2 regions of the Arthrobacter roseus genome follow, and region 2 is predicted to be linked to the other one. Evidence: riboswitches for the same ligand, from Rfam matches in the RefSeq annotation. Region 2 holds a riboswitch; the other holds the start of a gene.
What was found. Region 2 has a riboswitch for cyclic di-AMP ahead of JOE65_RS04875 (NlpC/P60 family protein). Riboswitches for the same ligand answer to the same signal wherever they lie in the genome.
Positions count from the first base shown of each region.

Region 1 (3,402 bases), 1.8 Mb from region 2:
CAAGAAGGACTCCAGCCACGGCAGACCAACAAGGTAGTGCGCTAGCAAAGCGGTGATCAGCAAAGTCAGCGGAAGGCCCACCAGCAATGCACGTCCCGGCAATCGCCACGCGAGCCGCAGATCCTTGAAACCTATGCGCATCCCGTCAGTGAACAAGACGGAAAACAACGCCAACTCCGCCAGACCGCCCACGATTGGATCATCCGCCGTGACCGTCACGAAACCCAGACCACCCTGGCCCAGAGCAAACCCGCCCAGCAGAAACAGTACGGCAGTGGAAATGACTGTCCGGTTGGCCCGCTCGGATATCAGAACACCAATGAGCAACAACACCGCGAAGGACAGCAACAGCGCAGAACTCATGTTCATGATCATCCACCTTGGTGCATCGATGAAAAGAGGATCGTGCAATTCATCCAATAATCGCTAACAAAGTGCTTCTCACGCAACGTGCCCGGCTGGATTCCTCCAGCCGGGCACTTACGGTGTACCGACGTCGTACGTCAGCATCTAGGCGAACTTAGCCATTCGTGCTGTAGTATACGGGGCCGGAACCAATTTCGGCGCTGAAAACAGCGGTTGTGTTACCCATCCAACCACCGTGGACAGCGTTGCCGCCGCCGATGTAAACAGCGATGTGGGGAACTCCTGCACCAGCGTCGGAGTAGTACACCATGTCGCCGGGCTGAGGGTTGCTGGTGGGCGTTCCGAAGCGCAGCAGCGATGCTGGTGATTCGTCACCGACTCCCGCGACTCCGGCAGCCCGCAGCGCGCGCTCAACCAAGGCGGTGCAGTCCTGGAACTGTCCCACCTGTGACTGCGCCGATCCGGCGACTGCATTGCCGGATACACTGCTGGATGCAGCCGCGATCGGGGTGATAGTGGAGCTTGCAAGCATGACATTAGCAGTGGCGGCCGGGGCTGCTACTGGTGCTGAAGCGGCCATGGTCTGCTGCTGAGGTGCAGGAGCGGGTGCCGGAGCGACAGGAGCCTGTGCTGCCGGCGCCACGAAGCTGCTAGAGACGCGAATAACGTCACCGGGGTAGATGACCGTTGCCATGTTCAGGCCGTTGAGCTGCAGTACGCTGCTCAGGTTGACCCCATAGCTTGCGGAGATGGAGCCAAGGGTGTCACCCGAGCGCACCGTGTGGTTGATGACTCCTGCAGTCTCGGCCTGTGCTGCCGCGGGTGCGGCTACAGTAGCCACTGCCGCCGCAGGAGCGTAGACAGGTGCTGGCGTTGTGGAGGGGCCTGCGCCGGCCATGGCAGGTGCGCCAGCGCCGAGCATGAGCCCGGATGCTGCGGTGACTACCACAGCACCGCGTCCGACGGCCCCCCTGTTGGATACGACTGCCTTGGACAGGGAATTGAAGGGGTTCTTGCGCACAGGGGTTGCCCTGTGGCGCGCAATATTTGATGACATGGTTGTAGCCTCTCCTAATGCCTGCGGAGTTAGCTGTCGGGTTCGGATGGGAGCCACCCGGCCGCAACGCCTTGAGGAAACGATCCCTCAAAGACGGGGCGGCCTCACCCCAAGGACTCGGTGGGAGTCCACTGTGTGGTTCCCCCGCTTCTGCCGAATTCTGTAGCGAACGGACCCTGGGCAGCGGCAGAATTAGGCAATCTACCCGAGGGGTGCTAACCACATATCAGGGTCGGCACCTATAAAGGGTAACCGTTATTCCATCGATATGTCACGTTTTGGTTACACGCCGTGTCGGCATCATAGAGTCGGCGTTCAGGGCCGGCGCACCCTCGGGATCCAATAACCGAGTACGACGGCGGCTAAAACCCCAATCCCGGCCGCCGCCCAAATGCCTACCGCCAGTGAGGCAATAGCAGTAATCAAGGACAGCAGCCCGGGGCCGGCCATGGTCCCGAGATCCGATATGAAACGCCAGATACCGAGGAACTGCGGGCGCCCCGGCGAAGGCGAGTAATCGGCCCCAAGCGTCATCACAATCCCAGAACCAACTCCATTCCCGAAACCAATCAGGAGCGCAGCTGCCGTGAACCAGCCTGGACCAGCGGTGAAAGGGATAACCACCAGCGCCGCAGCCATGATCGCCATGCACGGCACTGCCGTCCAGACCCGCCCTTTGACGTCCATGACCTTGCCCGCCGGATAAAAAATCAACATGTCCACAGCGCCGGAGAGCCCATAGATGAGCGCCGTCGCAGAAGCATCAAGACCGATGCTCTCTGCCCACAACGGCAGCACCCCCTGCCGCGTGGCTCTCACTGCCGCAATCAGGAGAACGCCCACCCCAATGGTCAGAAACACTTTCATATGACCGCGTAACACGTAGCGCACGGTGGGAGGCGGGATGCGTTCGATGCCGGTCCGCCGGGAGGGAGCGCCAAGATCTGGTACTCGAACGCTGAGAACGGCGGCCACCAGAGTTGCGGCCGCACCCACCCAGTACGCACCGGAAATACCAACCAGCGCCATCACTCCGGCGGCAAGGAACGGGCCTATGAACACGCCGATACGCGTGACGCCGCCCAGCGTCGATAGTGCCCTCGCGCGAAAATACAGCGGCACGGCTTCAGTGAGGTAGCTCTGCCGAGCCAGCCCAAACACGGAACCCGCCATCCCGACCATAAAGATCGCCAGCGCAAATACCCACAGTTGCGTGGCGAACGCGGCAACGATCATCGCCGTCGAACACCACAGCGCCGCCCCTACCAGAGCCCAGCGCTCGCCAAACCGCGACGTGATCATGGTGGCAGGGATATTGGTGGCCAGCGAGCCGACGCCGGTCAACGTGATGATCAGCGCGGCGACAGCCACGGACGCGCCGAGGTCTCTGGCACTGAGTGCAATGACGGGCAAAATCGCACCGGTCGCGACGCCGTATAGAAGAGAGGGGCCATAGGCGGCCACCGCTATTCCTTTGAGGTTGAACGGTTCGTCGGGCACGTACTTCAGCTTATCTCGCGGCGCCCGACCCCCGACGCCTCTACCCCCTGACGCCCCCGCACTTATTGTTGGAATAGGGCCGATTGAGCCACTATTCCAACAATAAGTGCGGACGCGTCGGGTGAGGGTGGGCAGGCAGGACTGCTCGGGCCGCCCCGGCGAGGACGCCCGGTTTAGAGGTCCGCAAGCACGCTCCCTGGGCTCTCGATGGCATCCGCCACGTACCGCAGGAACCCGCCTGCGGTCCCGCCGTCGCACACGCGGTGATCAAACGCGAGGGTGAGTTCGGTGACCTTGCGGACGGCCAATTCACCGTTAACCACCCATGGTTTGTCGATGATGCGCCCGACGCCGAGGATAGCGACCTCTGGGTAGTTAATGATCGCGGCGCTGCCGTCGACGCCAAAAACACCGTAGTTGTTCAGCGTGAACGTTCCCGACGTCAGCTCGGCCGGACTTGCCTTACCCTCACGGGCGAC
Region 1 is NZ_JAFBCU010000001.1:2,766,309-2,769,710, forward strand. It holds gene JOE65_RS13350 (cation:proton antiporter domain-containing protein) at 1-369, opposite strand, end outside; gene JOE65_RS13355 (C40 family peptidase) at 521-1,423, opposite strand; cyclic di-AMP (ydaO/yuaA leader) riboswitch at 1,428-1,598, opposite strand; gene JOE65_RS13360 (MFS transporter) at 1,739-2,923, opposite strand; gene JOE65_RS13365 (dihydrolipoamide acetyltransferase family protein) at 3,097-3,402, opposite strand, start outside.
Region 1: another riboswitch for cyclic di-AMP. It lies ahead of JOE65_RS13355 (C40 family peptidase); the one in region 2 lies ahead of JOE65_RS04875 (NlpC/P60 family protein).

Region 2 (3,402 bases):
CGCCATTGAAGCCACCGTGTACGGCCTGGCCGCCACCGATGTATACGGCGATGTGGGGAACTCCTGCACCGGCGTCGTCGTAGTAGATGAGGTCCCCGGGCTGCGCCTGAGCGGCGCCGACAACCGTGCCGAGAGACATGTAGCCGATCGGCCATCCATGAAAGTTGATGCCAGCAGCCGCCAAAGCGTTGCTGACCAGCCGAGTGCAGTCCTGAGACACTCCCACCTGGGCCTTCGCGGCGGCAGCGACAGTTGCGCCCACGCCGGAGGTAACAGCAGGAGCCGGAGCTTCGACGACGGGGGCAGGCGCTTCAACGACCGGAGCAGGCGTCTGCGCTGCGGGTGCAGCGGGAGCTGCAACCTGCTCAACGACAGCTGGCTGAGTCTGAGTTACTTCATTGGCTACCGCTTGCACGACGGGCGCCTCGACCACTGGAGCAGCAACGGCTGCTACCGCAGCCTGGCGCTCGAAGCTTACGTTGGCGTCTGGGGCAACGGTGACCGTGGTCGGTGCTGCTTGCATTTCCAGCGTCGTGGTGACGGACTGGCGATCGGGGCTCACGGGCGCCGCATTAGCTGCAACGCCGGACGTCAGCACAAGACCCGAAGCTGCTGCGATGACGGCAGCTGAACGGCCGACTCCCCCAGCGTTCGAGGTGACGGCTTTCGCCAGTGACGTCAGCGGGGTTGACCGCTGAACGTCCGCGCGGTGGCGCGAGATAGTGGCACGAGGTGTCATATTCGTTTCTCCGGTTGATTCTAGGATTAGCTGACGCGAACGAAGGTGGAGCCGGAAAGGACGGATGCATCGTGAAGGACGGTGTTCAAGCCGTTGAAGCCACCGCTGATGGCCTGTCCGTTGCCGACATAGATGGCCACATGGCCTGGGCGGATCATGAGATCCCCGGGAGCAGGAGTGCTCACGACAGTGCCGTACGCGTAGAAGCCGGCCGGGCCGATGTCTCCGACGGTCTTACCGACGGACCGCAGAGCTTTCTCGACCATCGCAGTGCAGTCCTGCCCGATGCCAAGCTGGCCGTATGCCGAAGCAACGAGGGCTGCGCCGACGCTGCTGGAAGCTACGGGTGCCGGTGCTTCCTTGGTTTCCGGTGCGGGAGCGGCTTCCGGTGCGGGAGCGGCCTGCGCGGCTGGCTGTGCAGGTTCGGACGCCTGCGCCGGTGCCGTGGCCAGTTCAGCTGCGGGGGCCTCAACGGCCTCGGGAGCTTCGACAACCTGTGCCGGTGCAGTCTCGGTTTCTACAATCGGAGCCTGAAATGGCTCGGCCACGACGGCGGCTTCGCGCTCGAAGGACACCTTGGCAGTTGCCGGGACAGAGACTGTGGTTGGCTGCAGGCTGGTCTGGCTGAGCACCGTGGTGGACAGAGCCTCGCGGTCCATGCTCTCAGCAGCTTGTGCGGGAAGGCCCGCGGTGAGGATGAGCCCCGACGTGGCGGCTATAACAGCAGCGTTACGGCCCACTGTGCCTGCGTTTGAGGAGACTGCCTTGGAGATGGCAGTCAGAGGGCTGGACTTGACGGTGGCCGCACGATGGCGTCCTGAAATAGTACTAATAGACACAGAAGTTGCCTCTCCCAATGCCTGCGGGGTGAGCTGTCGGATTCGGATGGGAGTCACCCGGCCGCGGCTTTCGTACGAGACGAACTTCCACGACTTAACCCCAAGGATCTGGTGATACCAGACCCAAAATTGGTTCCCCCGCCTCTGCCATGCGATTTATGCGAACGGACCTCGGTCAGTGGCAGAGTTTGGCGATCTGTCCGAGTGTGCCAAATCTTTGCGAATTTGGCACGAGTTAGACGGTACAACAGTTTCGTGATGATGTCACGCTCAGGTCACGAACGAACGTGTTGCTTATCACAGCCAGCCATTGGGGTCGACGGCTTTGCCGTCAACAAGAACCTCGAAATGCAAGTGACACCCTGTGGAGGCGCCTGTGCTTCCACTGGCTCCAACATTGTCTCCGCGTTCCACTTGCTGCCCTACCGTGACGGTAATGGCCGACATGTGGTTATACGTGGTTTCCAAGCCGTTGCCGTGATCGACTACAACCCGATTACCACCGCCGAAAGCATGCCACCCGGCGGATTTCACGACTCCGGAGGCCGCCGCCAGTACATCCGACCCGCAGGGAGAGGCGAAGTCCTGGCCCGAGTGCATCTCGGCTATTCCTGTGATGGGACTGCCACGGTATCCAAAGCTCGACGTCGGCTCAAGAGTCTTCAGGGGTGCGGCGAGTGAACCTTCCGCCTGGGCCAGTTCAAGATTCCCACCGGACGCGGCCATGATGGAGTCTAGTTTGCGCTCTGGATCGAATTCGCTGCCGAGCTGAACCCTTTGAAAGCTGACTTGTGCTGTAGATGCAGCGGAAACCAGCTTGCTCGTCTGCGGCTTGGGTGCTTCAGCTTCCGCGTTGGGGGCTGCTGCTGTGGTGGGCAAGGCTACGGTGAGGGCGATCCCGGACACGGCCGCTACCATCGCTACCTTTTGTCCAATACCCGTGAATGAGTAGGTGTTGCGTGGTGTCACGGGCTGACGACGCCTAGCCGCCCGATGAGCATCACGGGGGCGCGGTTCCGGCATGGATTCCGGCGCAACGTGACGCGGCGAAGCCCTGTGCTTCGACATATTTTCCTCTCCGATACGCCTGCGAAGTTAGCTGTCGGATTCGGGCTAGAGAGTAGCCCGGCCCCTGGACGCGGCGGCACACGGTTGTGCTGACGGTCTTTGGGACTTCACCCCAAGGCGGCACCATTGCTGGGCCGCCGAAAATGGATCCTCCACCCCTGCCAAACTTTTGACTGAACGCTTTCCGCTGGCAGGGCTCGGCTGACGGAAAGGTAACGCCGATGTCTCGACGTCCGCGAACAACTATAGGTTGCCTGACGCCGTCGTAACAATCCTGTTATCCTACGCCAGGTCTTCTGCACTATCGAGAGCGATCATAGCACTCGTTATGGCCGGTGTCATGGGGTCTGTGCAGGGCTAGGAGGTCGCAACGAAAATGTGGGAAGCCACCTCGGGCGGAAGTTCAAGTGCACCAGCCACCCCGGGGACGCGCACAGAGACATAGTCTCCGACTGCCTCAAGACTTACAGTGGCCCCCGGCCTAATCCCACCCTCCTCCAGCTGCCCGAGCAGCTCCGGTTCCACCTGGATAGGCTCTGAAAGCCGTTTCACCAGATAAGTATCCTCAAGATTCCCGCTAGCCATGATGGTCGACAGATTGGCCACTCCTGAGGTGAAATCCGGCGCCGGGGCTCCGCCGAGAGCTTCAAGCCCGGGGATCGGGTTACCGTACGGCGATTCGCTCGGGCGGTCCAGCAAATCGAAGAGCCGCCGTTCCACGCGTTCACTCATGACGTGTTCCCAGCGGCATGCCTC
Region 2 is NZ_JAFBCU010000001.1:941,461-944,862, reverse strand. It holds gene JOE65_RS04880 (NlpC/P60 family protein) at 1-739, opposite strand, end outside; gene JOE65_RS04875 (NlpC/P60 family protein) at 766-1,578, opposite strand; cyclic di-AMP (ydaO/yuaA leader) riboswitch at 1,583-1,751, opposite strand; gene JOE65_RS04870 (M23 family metallopeptidase) at 1,876-2,646, opposite strand; cyclic di-AMP (ydaO/yuaA leader) riboswitch at 2,648-2,836, opposite strand; gene JOE65_RS04865 (iron-dependent transcriptional repressor DtxR) at 3,004-3,402, opposite strand, start outside.